3 linked regions of the Pyrococcus horikoshii OT3 genome follow. The protein of the gene in region 2 binds, or shares a complex with, the protein of the main gene of each other region. Links are inferred from orthologs where the notes say so. Each region holds a gene or a part of one and is shown on either strand. Other genes may lie near its edges. The genes, in order: PH_RS04535, eif2g and PH_RS02850.

Region 1 (4,281 bases), 620 kb from region 2 along the record:
GCAACGCTCGTAGCCCCTGCTAATAGGAGGTGAACCGGATTACCCAGGACTATTCTAACCTCAAGTTCTTCTCCGTGCTCAACGCTATCCTTCCACATAGAGTAGAGGTGCCTTGGAACGAGCCTTATAACGGCCCTCTCCTCATCGAGAACCATCATCCTATGAAAAGAAACGTTCACGAATTCCTTCTTAGCTATCACCATTGCAGACGTGAGATAGGGGCCACCATCTTTTGGGTAATACTTGGGTATTGGAAGCTCGAGCAGGTTAACTTTCTCCCTATTCTTCAGGAATTCTGCTTTCTCAACAACCGAGAATGGTTTTGGCTTTTCCATAGCTTCGTAGAGAAGCTCTAAAAGCCCTTTATTATCCGTGTTAAGGAACTTAGCTATCCTCTCCCTGCTCGACCAGAGGTTTCCAGCGACCTCCCATCCTTCAACATCCTTAAAGAGAACGGGCTTATCCTTGTATTTTAAAAGGAATTTAGTCAGTTCAAGCTCTTTCTTGACGGGCTTATCAATAACTACTAGATCTTCAAAGCTTTCAACTATCTCCCTCAACATTTTCATCACCATCTAAAACATCTAGAACGTCCAATATCTCACACCAAGCTTCTTTCCCCAATATTTCAGATACTGAAGGCTTAGTCCTTCCTTTATCTCCGGATATAAGCTCCTTTATGTAAAGGCCACCGTCGGTCACCAATTTTAGCTTAAAATGATGCTCGTCGATGTATTCTCCACTGACATTATACACCCTTCTCACTCTAACGATGTCGGCCCTACTATTAAGGACTCTTCTAGGAGTTCTCTGCTTTATCTCAGAACCTTTGAGAGATTTGACGACCTTTTCTACTTCCTCCGCACTTACCCCATCCTTAACGTAAACCAATGCTTCGTATATCTTTTTGTGCCTGGCTGTTAGAATCTTCTCGGACTCTTCGGGCGTTATAAATTTAAGCTCAAGAACTTCTACTTTCCCTGAGGAATTTATTTCCTCCTCTATCAATTTTAAATCTACCTTTCTCTTCCTTGGCTTTTTGATTTCAACGACGAAGGGTCTTCCCCTTCCAAGGGTTCTCACGTCAACATCCTCCCTTCCGGCCCCCTTAAAGATACACTTTCCCCTAAAGTTCTTCTTAAAAACCCTGCAGATTATGGTTGCTATGCTCTCCTCAAAACCAGGGGCAGGAGTTTGGGGAATTCCCCTTACGAGCTTTCTATACCTACCTGCTACATAGATTGGATTAACTTGTAGCTCAACTTTGCTTGAGAATGGTTCAACGATTATAACTATATCAGGCCTCTCCCTATTCGGAATTTTTCCTGTGACCTTTGCAAATAATTTTCCCAGTTCTCTATTGAATTCTCTATTAATTGGTTCCCCAGTTGTTATTCCGAACTCCTCCCAGATCTTTTTCTCTTTTTCTAGAATATCCTTGGGAAACCTGGAACCTATCTGAAAGGTCTGGAATTCATAATCTTCAACGGCGTTCCTCACCAAATCTAAAAGTTCATTCATTCTTCGGAAAATTCCTTGACAGAGTTCGCAGTTCTCTGGTTCTTTAACTTCCCTATTAAGCTCCATGCTAAGAATCAGCCTTATGGCCTTTCCCCTTTCCTCGTTGGTTCCTTTTCCTAGCTTAGCAAACATCCTTCCGAGACAGTGATTGCAAAGAGGGTGCTTTTCTAGGATTTCTCTGGCTTTTTCAATTATCATCAAGGGAATTTTAAGGGGCAACTTTAAAAGGATGTTCATTGGATGCACTTCTTGGAGGTGAGACAATGCCAAGAAAGGCCAGGGAATATCCGGAGGAGGGTGAGTTTGTAGTCGCTACTGTCAAGAGGATTCATAATTATGGAGCATTCCTCGAGCTTGATGAGTATCCTGGGAAGGAAGCGTTCATGCACATAAGCGAAGTGGCCTCGACGTGGGTTAGGAACATTAGAGACTACCTCAAAGAGGGACAGAAAGTTGTTGCCAAGGTTATCAGGGTTGATCCAAGGAAGGGTCATATAGATCTAAGTCTCAGAAGAGTTACACAGCAACAGAGGAAGGCAAAGCTACAGGAGTTTAAGAGAGCTCAGAAAGCTGAGAACTTACTAAGACTCGCAGCGGAGAAGCTTGGAAAAGATTTTGAAGCTGCGTGGAGGGAGGTTTGGGTTCCGCTGGAAGAAGAATGGGGAGAGGTCTATGCAGCGTTTGAAGATGCTGCAAAGGATGGAATTGAAGTTTTAAAAGGTCATGTTCCTGATGAATGGTTACCCGTTCTTAAGGAGATAGTGGAGAACTACGTTGAGGTTCCAACTGTAACTATAGATGCAGAATTTGAGATAACCGTTCCAAAGCCAAACGGAGTTGAGATAATAAAGGAAGCTTTGATAAGGGCCAGGGATAGAGCTAACAAGGAGAAAGATATTGAAGTTAAGTTCACATATCAAGGAGCACCGAGGTATAGGATAGACATCACGGCCCCAGACTACTACAAGGCCGAAGAAGTTCTCGAGGATATAGCGGAGGAGATACTTAGGGTTATAAAGCAAGCAGGTGGAGAGGCAACTTTGTTGAGGAAGGAGAAGAGAATAAGGAAGGTTAAGAAGAGAAAGAAGTGAAGGGAGATGAGGTTTAGAATAAGGAAGTGCCCTAGATGTGGGAGGTATACCCTTAAAGAGATATGCCCAGTGTGCGGGGAAAAGACTAAAGTAGCACATCCACCAAGGTTCTCACCTGAAGATCCATATGGAGAATATAGGAGGAGGTTAAAGAGAGAACTCCTAGGAATTGGGAGGAAGGAAAAATGAAGGAAACCATAATTGTTGTTCATGAGAGGCCAGATATTTATGATCCGGTCTTTATAGAGGGTCTTCCTGGGATTGGATTGGTTGGAAAACTTGCTGCTGAGCATTTAATTCAAGAGTTAAAGGCTAAGAAGTTTGCGGAACTGTATTCACCGCACTTCATGCATCAGGTTTTGATTAGGAAAGGCTCGATAGTTGAGTTGATGAAGAATGAATTTTACTACTGGAAGAGCCCTGACGATGAGCATAGGGATTTGATAATCGTCACGGGGGATACCCAGGTTCCTCCTACCGATAGCTACGGCCACTTCGAAGTGGCCGGAAAAATGCTCGACTTTGTCCAGGAATTTGGGACGAGGGAGATAATAACCATGGGCGGTTATCAAGTTCCAGAGCTTCAGGGCGAACCTAGAGTTTTAGCGGCGGTTACGCACCCGGATTTAATCTCATATTATCAAGAGAAACTGAAGGATTGCAAAGTAAACGTCATGTGGAGGGAAGATGAGGGAGGGGCCATAGTAGGTGCTGCAGGTCTTCTTTTGGGGATAGGGAAGTTAAGAGGCATGTTCGGGATAAGCCTGCTCGGTGAGAGCTTGGGATACATAGTTGATGCGAAGGCCGCAAAGGCCGTTCTGACAGCAGTAGCAAAGATACTTGGACTTGAAATAGACATGACCGCATTGGAGGAGAGGGCTAAAGAAACGGAAGAGATACTCAGAAAGGTTGAGGAAATGCAAAGGACTATAATGGAGCAACAACTACCTAGGCCAACCCATGAAGAGGAGGATAGGGGATACCTCTAATTCCTGGGTTTGATTATTTTCTTCAAACCCACATCATATTTCCTACTTCTTCCTATAATTTTTTGGTGGATCATATTGCTTAGGGAGATTGGTGAAGAGCTTGTAGAGTACATAATTCATTCTACGGGGGTAGATAGGGAAACTGTCCTCAAGGTTCTTAGGGCTGAAGAAAAGTTTCTCGTTCTTCAGATTGAGAAGTCAATGGAGGTAAAGGAAAATGATAAATATTAAGGGGTTAATCTTAACGCTCATCCTTTTTATTTCTTTAATACCACCTTGGGCGCTAGGGGAAGGTAGTAAAGATACTAAAGTATTTGCTGACTATTATCTCGCTGGAGACAGTGTAGTTATCAACGCAACGCTATATGATGCTGGGTCTTGTAACCTAACGTTTTCAGTTTTCTCCCCTATCGAGGCCCCAAATGTTAGTGAGATCTCATTTACATGGATGAACTTAAGTGAGTACATTGAAAGTGCAACTGAGGCAACCTACGGAGAATACCTTAGAGATGGAAACGTTATAATGAGGGAGGATGATGGCTACTTCATTTATGAGCTTCCATTCTCGCTTAACTACTTTGGGAGGGAGATAAAGAAGATAGCTGTAAATACTAACGGCCTGATTGAGCTTCTTGAGGAGTATGAGGAGCCAAGAATTGAGGATTACTACGGAATACATG
Region 2 (4,390 bases):
TTGACAAGAATTCTCCTATGTAAATCTTTGGAAATCTCTCCGCTATCTTCAATGCTATCCTTGCTGCCAATAAGTCCCTTCCCTTTACCTTTCCTTCTCTTATTATTGTATTTATCTCATCAATTACCACGTTAGGGATTGCTATTTGGTACTTAACATCAAGTATCCTGGATAGTTCAGATATTATGTCAACGCCGAACTGTCCGGGAATGAACAGGAAGTTTGTGTCTGGTATTACAAGCCAAACTTTCCTCATTTTAATTCCCTAAAAGTTAAAATAAAAGCGAAAAATAAAAATGTTCTCAAATTTCCTCTAGTTTTATATCTTGAAGTTCATAAGCTCCATATATCTCGATGTTCTCTCCAGTTTTTGGATCCTTAGACGAAAACCACCCTTCAACGCTTAGGGGAATAAATATTTCAGGTGCAAATTTCCCGTTTCCACTGAGCTTTATACCCTCTGGTTCTCCAGAATACTTCCATTCAGCGTTTATAACTCTGAATGTCACTCCCGAAAAGGTAATCTCTCCATCTGGTCTAGTTTCCCATTCCCAGCTGTGTGTACCGTCGCTCCATGTTCCCTGTTGGGGCACTAGAACGTTTTTATCACTCCATGCACTCCATAAAGCTAAGTTAACCATGGCGGCCCAGCCCATGTAAAGGTTATTCAAGTCATCGTTTAACTCTTTCATCCATTCGCTATTCCCGTTAATGTATGGAAATAATCCTTTTTTATATGGAGTTGGGTTGATTACTGTAAATTTCTTACCCCTGTACTCAAATTCAACTCCAACGAACCTTTCCTCTCCACCCATTGGAGAGAAAATTCCTGACCATCCAATATCCCAGGGGTAGATGAACATATCTTGGGATTCATTTGTCAACCAGAACCTAAATATTAACTTATCCTCCATGTTAACTGAATTAATGGGAGTAACTGTAGTCTCGTATTCATAGACGTTTTTCTTCCCTAAATCTACTTTTTCTCCGCTTAGTCCTATCCCAAATACTTGAATCTTAGTTCTTTTCACATTCTTTTCTATCGTATATTCGTAAGTCTCAGAATCCGATGAAGGTCTTACTTTATAGCTGAGTCTGTACCCTATTATCTTGTACTCTGCTCCATTCTTCCTTACTGTGCTGTACTCCCAGGGTTTCCAATAAGCCTCTTCAATAGAGGTTTGAGTTTCTGGAGAAGTTGGGGCTGGAGTTTCCGTTGCAGTTTCTGTGGGGGATGTTTGCTCTTGAGTTTGCGTCTCTAAGGGGGTTTGTGTAGTTGTCGGAGAATTCTTAGAGGATGTTGGGCTTTCTCCTCCGATACATCCTACAATGGCAACTCCTAAGAGAAGGAGAGCCATCGTAAATGCAAGGAATTTTTTCATTCTAATTTCCTCCACGTTCTCCACAATAAAAGAAAGGTTGGCCGTTATTGTATATAAAGCTTGCCAATTTAAAATTCTTCATATATTCCAAAGGAAAGGAGGGAGAGATCATAGTTACTCCTTGATAATACCATAACCTATCAATCTCCACCTTGATCCTATCTGTCTACTTATTGCTACCCTGTCTCCAGGTTCTGCACATACGGGAATCTGAAGCTTAACCTCAATTTCATCTTTCCCTAGGTTTGTAACTAGTCCCATGGTTCTAGCGGTTCCGACGTTCAGCAGGAGTACCTCTTTCCTTTTTATGGGTTCAACTCTAAGTTCCTGCTCGGTCCCGACGACTCTCTCAAGTAGGTGTACCTCTAATCTTAGGCTATCCCAAACTGGTGGTAATTTTCCAGGCTTACCCACGACGTTTCCTGCCATGAGATCGCCCTTAGTTAAATACGGATCTAGCTTTGTTCCAACTCCAACAAGTCCTCCTGGATATGCTTCTTCTACGAACTGTCCTCCAGCCTGTAGGGAAACTATTTCAGTTGTTATTGGTTCGTACCTTATCCTTCCATGTTCCTCATATGGAATTCCTGGTCTAATCTCTATCTCATCCCCGACCTTTAACTTTCCCTGAACTATGGAACCTCCTAAAACGCCACCTACAAGCTTTTCTGGGGGAGTTCCTGGTTTGTTTACATCAAAACTCCTCAAAACTAGCATTTTTGGTGGCTTATTAGGATCCCTCTTCGGCGTCGGAATAAAATCCTCAATGGCTTTGACTAGAACGTCTATGTTGGCCCCGTGCAGGGCTGAAATTGGAATTATGGGTGCATTCTCAGCTACAGTTCCCTTTATAAACTCTTTTATTTGCCTATAATTTTCAAGGGCTTTCTCCTTATCGACAAGCTCTATTTTGTTTTGGGCTATTATTATGTTCTTTTGCCCAATTATTTGAAGTGCCATTAAATGCTCCCTAGTCTGGGGCCTTGGACAGGGTTCATTTGCTGCGATAACTAAAATAGCTCCATCCATGAGTGATGCTCCTGCAAGCATCGTCGTCATCAAAGCTTCATGCCCAGGAGCATCTATGAAGGAAACCCTCCTTACAAATTCTGTTTCATGCCCGCAGTATGGACAAACTGGGGAGGTAGAGTACCTCCCACAATTCGGACACCTTCTTATCTCTGCATCTGCAAATCCTATCTTTATCGTAATTCCTCTCCTCAGCTCTTCACTATGGGTATCTGTCCAAACGCCTGTTAAGGCCTTAGTTAGTGTTGTTTTACCGTGGTCAACGTGACCAACCATTCCAATATTTACCTCAGCTTGCCTTGTTTTTCTCCTCTCTCCCATACCTCCTCGCCTCCAGAAGTGTTTGTTGATCCGTAGTTTAAAGAGTTTATTGTAAATTGAAGGGAAGAAAAGGAGGTCAATGCTTTATAAATCTTCCCTCAACTCCCGTCCCCTGGGGATCTACATCATCCCTCATGATGAGTACTACCCTGCTGGGCTCATATTCATCTTCTATGTGGTAACCTGGGAGATGCTTAACCAATGCTTCAGCGAACTCCCTTATATCTTGATGACTTGGCATATTGTTTATTGTAAGCCTGTTCCTAGAGTATCCAACGAACATGTAAGCCTTAGCCTCAACGAACATTGGTCTTGCCTTGAGTATTAATTTTGCATATTTCTCTGGACTGTGCATATTTTCCCCCTTGACGAGGGTTAGCCTTACCACCGTTCTTGTGGGTAAATCCCTCATAAGTTCCAGGAATCTCAGTATTCTCTCCCACCCATCCGGTATCATGGGAATATTAACTGAGTTGTACGTCTCTATATCTGGAGCAGTTATCGAAACATAAAGCTGAGTTGGTAACTTGTCCTCCTTTATCATCTCCTCCAATCTTTCGGGGATTGTTCCATTTGTGACTATAAAGGTTGTAAATCCTCTCTTATGGAATTCCTCTACGAGATCTCCCATGTAGGGATAAAGCATTGGTTCCCCCGAGAGGCTTATCGCCGCGTGGGTTGGATTCCAGGCCTCTTCAAACTTCTTCTTGTCAACCTTTGGATTTCCCTTGTATCCTATTAGGAGTTTCCTCTGGGCCTTTATGCTCTCCTCAACTATGAACGCTGGGTCATCCCATGGCTGTGGAAGCTCCGTTCCTAGGAAGTTCTCCATAGGTCTCCAGCAGAATATACAGTTGTGAGTGCACCATGCAAGAACAGGGGTCATTTGTAAGCATCTGTGGGAGTGTATCCCATAGAATTTCTGCTTGTAGCAGAACCTCCCTTCGGTTAGGCTCTTCTTTAGCCAGTGACATAGCTTAACTCCACTATGCCTTCCGACTATTTCATAATGCTGTTTTCTGAAGAGTTCAGCAACTTCTTTTGGCATGTTTGGATTAGCTTGAACCGTAATCTTACCAGGCTTTATAGTTATCATCTCCATCACCCCTACTTTCGGCTCGCCTAACGTGAATTGCTTAAAAGATTTTAAAAAGTTATTTGATGAAGAAAAATTTGAGAACTCGCCTCTTAAAGCATTTAAGAATTTTTCTGGAGTTCTATAATCCTCACAATTTGTTAAAATCCAGCTTTTTGGCAAATTCTGTCAATTGCCTCTTCTCATAATTTAATAAGCCTTTTTAAGTTCTGTTTTTGGTTTCTCATTTAAGTTGTTACAAATTTCGTTGAACTTTATCCCCATGTTTAATGATTCCAAACAATCTTCTCCCATTCCTCAAATTTCAAAAATGAGTATGGAATTTTGAGCATATATTTCTTCAGCTAAGAAATTAATTTTACACCTCCTGTTGGGTTCTACAAGAATGTTGTTTAATCATGGAGATTAAAACCTTATTACTTACATCAAAACCCTTTAAAGAAAATTATGTAATAACCTTTTGGTGATGCACGGTGAAGGTACTATTCTTAACAGCGAACGAGTTTGAGGATGTGGAACTAATTTACCCTTACCATAGGCTTAAAGAAGAGGGACATGAAGT
Region 3 (4,399 bases), 960 kb from region 2 along the record:
GCTTTAGATGTGAGAACCCTTAAGGTCAGGAAGGTCAAAGCTGACATAGCGTGGAAGAGAACAACCCCGGAGAAGATGTTGAGGATTAGAACTAAGAGGGGTAGGGAAATTAGGGTAACCCCAACGCACCCATTCTTCACGTTAGAGGAGGGAAGGATAAAGACGAAGAAAGCTTATGAGCTAAAGGTTGGGGAGAAGATAGCCACCCCCAGGGAGGAAGCACCCGAAGCTGAGATATTTTGGGATGAAGTTGTTGAGATTGAGGAGTACAAGCCCAATAACTCTTGGGTTTACGATCTCCAAGTTCCAGAGCACCACAACTTCATAGCGAACGGAATATTCGTGCACAATAGCCAACTCTTGCGTTACGTTGCAAACTTAGCCCCTAGGGCTATATACACCTCGGGAAAGAGTTCCTCAGCAGCTGGACTCTGCGTGGCCCCGGATACCTTGATAAATACCGACAACGGAAGGGTAGAGATCGGGAAGTTCGTGGAGGAGTGGATGAAGGAAGTTGGAGAGATAAGCGAGGAAGGGATCAGCTATGCACCATGCTTCAGGAAGGTCGAGACGTTCAAAGACGGGAAGATAGTTGAATCACCAATTAGAAGGGTTTGGAAACTGAGAGCTCCGAAGAAGCTCGTGAGGATAAAAACGGAGAATGGAAGGAGCATAGCCCTAACCAGGGAGACCAAGTTACTAACGATAAATGATGGAGAATTATCCTGGGTTGAGGCCGGGGAGGTTAAGGTAGGAACATACGTGGGAACGGTAAAAAGTGAAAAAGACGTGATTCCAGGGGCTGGAAAGACAATAAGGGATGTTTCAAAACTCTACAATATGGAAATGGAAGTTAAGGATTACTTAACCAGGGAAGAAGTGAGAAAAGCCATTGAAAAGCTTGAAGAAATTATGAATCCAATGAATATCAAGATTCCTGGGGTGCAAGAAAGTTACGAAGAGCTGTTAAGGAAGCTTGAAACTACCAACGACGAGAGGGTTAGGAACGAGACATTGATCCTCCTAAGTGACGTTAGCGATGCCCACGAGCTCGCCAAGGAAAAAATCGAGAAGATCAAAGAGATCGTGAACTCGGAAGTTCACTGGGAGAAAGTCACTGAAGTAGGGGAAGTAGATGGGGTTGAATACGTCTATGACCTTACCGTAGAGGGAAGCCACAACTTTGTAGCCAACGGATTCATAGTCCACAACACAGCTGCTGTAGTTAGGGATGAGTTCACGGGAGGATGGGTTCTAGAAGCTGGGGCTTTAGTTCTTGCAGATGGGGGCTACGCATTGATAGATGAGCTCGACAAGATGAGCGATAGGGATAGAAGTGTAATCCACGAAGCCCTGGAGCAGCAAACGATAAGCCTATCGAAGGCCGGCATAACGGCAACGCTAAACGCTAGAACGACGGTTATAGCTGCTGCAAATCCGAAGCACGGAAGGTTTAACAGAATGAAGAGGGTGTCAGAGCAAATAGATCTTCCTCCAACGTTGCTGAGCAGGTTCGACTTAATCTTCGTCCTCATGGATGAGCCGGACGAAAAGGTAGACAGCGAGATCGCTAGGCATATATTAAAGGTTAGAAGGGGAGAGAGCGAGGTCGTAACTCCAAAGATACCGCACGAGTTGCTTAGGAAGTACATAGCTTATGCCAGGAAGAACATTCATCCAGTTATAAGCGAAGAAGCCATGGAAGAAATTGAGAAGTACTATGTGAAGATGAGGAGGAGCGCGAAGAAAAGTAGTGGGGATGAGATAAAGCCAATTCCGATAACTGCTAGGCAACTAGAGGCCCTGATAAGGCTAAGCGAAGCCCACGCTAGGATGAGGCTCAGCCCGATAGTTACGAGGGAAGATGCAAGGGAAGCCATAAAGCTCATGGAGTACACGCTCAAGCAAATAGCCGTCGATGAAGCCGGTCAGCTCGACGTTACGATACTTGAAGTTGGGCAGAGCGCGAGGAAGCTTAGCAAAGTAGAGAGAATACTTGATATAGTAGAAAAGCTAGAGAGGACAAGCGAGAAGGGTGCAAAGATTGATGATATCCTCGAGGAAGCTGCAAAGTTTGGAATAGAGAAGAGTGAAGCGAGGGAAATACTCGAAAAGCTACTGGAGAAGGGCCAGATTTATATGCCCGAGAACGGCTACTACAAAACCGTCTAATTTATATAACTCCAGGAGGAACTTTAAACGGAGGTGAGCTAAATGGAGATAGACTATTACGATTACGAAAAGCTACTTGAGAAAGCCTATGAGGAGCTACCTGAGAACGTTAAGCATCACAAGTCACGTTTTGAGGTTCCTGGGGCCTTAGTGACGATAGAGGGAAACAAGACGATAATAGAGAACTTCAAGGATATAGCTGAAGCCTTAAACAGGGATCCACAGCATCTGCTGAAGTTCCTGCTTAGGGAGATAGCCACCGCAGGAACGCTCGAGGGGAAGAGGGTGGTTTTGCAGGGTAGGTTCACCCCATATCTAATAGCCAACAAGTTGAAGAAGTACATAAAAGAGTACGTCATATGCCCGGTATGTGGAAGCCCAGATACAAAAATCATTAAAAGGGACAGGTTCTACTTCCTCAAGTGCGAAGCCTGCGGTGCGGAAACGCCAATTCAGCATCTCTAGCGGGATGATGACTTTGCCGAGTGCTGAGCTGGTGATGAGTAAACAGTCGTCTGACTTTCCCTTTATTTTCTTAGAATAATATAACATAGCTTGAAATTGACATTGTGATTTCTCATAGGATGTCAAGGAAAATTGATTCTGATACATTCCAAAGTGCCAATGCAGTCATCTTTTCTCTCGAAAGTTCTGGGCTTCTATATCCGAGTTAACAAGCTTGTACATTGTGAAAACCGCGAAAAACAGCAAAATCAAGAAAAAGAGAATATAAACAAATGTCCTTGTTCTTATCTTTAAAGGGACTTTCAGTTACCATTACAAACTCACCCCAAGACCCCGTTTTTAATCTTTCCCACTATAATGGGCCCCACAAAGTCCCATACTATTTTTGCTGCCCTTGGAAGTTCCAGTAATTCTCCAAGCACAATTGTCACAGCCACGTTAACTCCCACATCGCATATGTCCTGGTTTTATATTTATTATGTCAAGGCCGGTGAATGTAAGGTCTCTTTCGAGAGTTGTTAGTCCAGCATGTGCTGTATTTTCAAAGGTTATTATCCCAGTCTCAGACCGTTCTGGTCAGCCGTGATTTGCGTGAAGTTTGTGAATATCATCACGGCTGACCTTTCACCCTCCCTTCTTCATCGGGTGACCTTCGGGGGGAACGGTAACGTCATGGCAATTCGAAGTACTCCTCTAACTTGCATTGTACTCTTTTCTCCTGTATTTGATTTCTTCAAGTTCTTTAATTTCCATGTGGAGCCATAGGGTTGGGATTGCATATACTAACGCTAGTGGTGTTTTATACAGTATTACGAGGAGCAGTGAGGGTATGTATAAGGCTAGCGTACATAGTTTATTAGTAGTGTTACATGTCCTCTTGAAGAGTCCTACCAGGAGAAGGCATCCCAAGAGGGCTAGGAATCCTATTTCAGGCTTTAAGAGTAGTAAGAGGCCTGAAAGTATCATGTAAGGAAAGGAGTATAATTCGCCTACCTAGTAATCCCAAAATAATCTAATGCTTATTAGTGCTGTAAGGAGCCATAAGAGGAACGAGACTCCTATTGGCCACAACGCCTCAGTAGATTCAGTTTTTACAGCAAGATAGAACACTAATACTATTGCACTTAGAGAAGGAAAACTTCGCTTTGGCGAAGCTATAAAAGCCAGTAACCCAAGCACACTCCAAAAAATAATAGAAACAAACTCCAACCCATCTTTCAACCACCCATAACATTATTATTGTCAAATTCGTCTGGAAATTCCTCCACTCCAAGTTCAAGCATAAATATTATTATTTTTATATGCTGTCATATGATAATTGAGTTTTGCTTATCCTGGACGTTCATCCAACAGTATAAAGCGAATAAAGTGTATGTCAACGAAACAAGGATGTATTTATAGAGGAAGCTCCAACACAAGAGAATAAGGCCCACATAGTAGGATGTAATCAAGCTTTGTTTGTTATTCTTCTCTAGGTGGTGAGTGATAATTACAGTAATTATGCTAACGAAAAATCCCCATATTATGAGCTTTCCTATGTCTCCGGACGTATGGAGGGCTATTAGAAACACAATGAGGGCCAAGGCAGGATAATCAAGAAACTTGCCTGATTTGAAGTGCTGTTGTACATTAGGGGATGGTTTAGCTAGAATCATTGTTACTGTCCATAAGAAGACTCCTATCCCAGTATAACCCCACCACTGTGAATCATACCTCTTAACTTGATAAACTGAGTATCCAATAATAAAGAGATTTAACGTGA

What was found.
Region 1: the proteins of eif2g (region 2) and PH_RS04535 are in contact, whole or in part, in a crystal structure (PDB 3CW2), measured with the Saccharolobus solfataricus proteins. The link is inferred for Pyrococcus horikoshii OT3 from one-to-one orthologs. Residues at the interface, in WP_009988771.1 of Saccharolobus solfataricus: Asp222, Lys225, Pro226, Gly227, Thr228, Gln229, Phe230, Asn231, Leu233, Lys234, Gly235, Leu259, Phe273, Thr274, Lys275, Tyr300, Leu301, Asp302, Pro303, Ser304, Leu305, Lys307; in WP_009989173.1 of Saccharolobus solfataricus: Val185, Arg186, Thr187, Asn188, Glu189, Pro190, Leu191, Gly192, Val193, Glu194, Ile196, Lys197, Ile200, Ser201, Leu204, Ile217, Lys218, Ile219, Tyr220, Thr221, Ile222, Gly223, Ala224, Pro225, Tyr227.
Region 3: the proteins of eif2g (region 2) and PH_RS02850 are in contact, whole or in part, in a crystal structure (PDB 2QMU), measured with the Saccharolobus solfataricus proteins. The link is inferred for Pyrococcus horikoshii OT3 from one-to-one orthologs. Residues at the interface, in WP_009988771.1 of Saccharolobus solfataricus: Trp33, Pro65, Glu66, Gln148, Val151, Asp152, Val154, Ser155, Lys156, Ala159, Leu160, Tyr163, Arg164, Lys167, Ile180, Ile181, Pro182, Val183, Ser184, Leu186, His187, Ile189, Asn190, Asp192, Ser193; in WP_231918336.1 of Saccharolobus solfataricus: Met1, Leu2, Arg4, Leu5, Tyr6, Lys8, Leu9, Pro10, Ile106, Lys108, Lys109, Glu110, Lys111.

Annotation. Positions count from the first base shown.
Region 1 is NC_000961.1:873,584-877,864, reverse strand. The notes cover bases 882-3,698. They hold PH_RS04535 (translation initiation factor IF-2 subunit alpha), read left to right. Parts: upstream 882-1,784; coding sequence 1,785-2,612; downstream 2,613-3,698. Other genes in these bases: PH_RS09885 (hypothetical protein), read left to right, coding at 3,677-3,698; PH_RS04525 (proteasome assembly chaperone family protein), read left to right, coding at 2,798-3,601; PH_RS04530 (RNA-protein complex protein Nop10), read left to right, coding at 2,619-2,801; PH_RS04540 (tRNA pseudouridine(54/55) synthase Pus10), read right to left, coding at 882-1,719. In the rest of the region: PH_RS04545 (UbiD family decarboxylase), read right to left, coding at 1-563; more of PH_RS04540, read right to left, coding at 544-881; more of PH_RS09885, read left to right, coding at 3,699-3,832; PH_RS04520 (CARDB domain-containing protein), read left to right, coding at 3,819-4,281. UniProt on the Methanocaldococcus jannaschii protein: eIF-2 functions in the early steps of protein synthesis by forming a ternary complex with GTP and initiator tRNA.
Region 2 is NC_000961.1:1,497,902-1,502,291, reverse strand. What follows is about bases 615-3,540. They hold eif2g (translation initiation factor IF-2 subunit gamma), read right to left. Parts: upstream 2,733-3,540; coding sequence 1,497-2,732; downstream 615-1,496. Other genes in these bases: twy1 (4-demethylwyosine synthase TYW1), read right to left, coding at 2,809-3,540; PH_RS08055 (hypothetical protein), read right to left, coding at 615-1,406. Also shown: PH_RS08060 (PIN domain-containing protein), read right to left, coding at 1-256; more of PH_RS08055, read right to left, coding at 303-614; more of twy1, read right to left, coding at 3,541-3,828; deglycase PfpI, read left to right, coding at 4,302-4,390. UniProt on the Methanocaldococcus jannaschii protein: eIF-2 functions in the early steps of protein synthesis by forming a ternary complex with GTP and initiator tRNA.
Region 3 is NC_000961.1:542,883-547,281, reverse strand. The notes cover bases 991-3,925. They hold PH_RS02850 (translation initiation factor IF-2 subunit beta), read left to right. Parts: upstream 991-2,214; coding sequence 2,215-2,637; downstream 2,638-3,925. Other genes in these bases: PH_RS02845 (hypothetical protein), read right to left, coding at 3,331-3,603; PH_RS02855 (ATP-binding protein), read left to right, coding at 991-2,172. Outside these bases: more of PH_RS02855, read left to right, coding at 1-990. UniProt on the Methanocaldococcus jannaschii protein: eIF-2 functions in the early steps of protein synthesis by forming a ternary complex with GTP and initiator tRNA.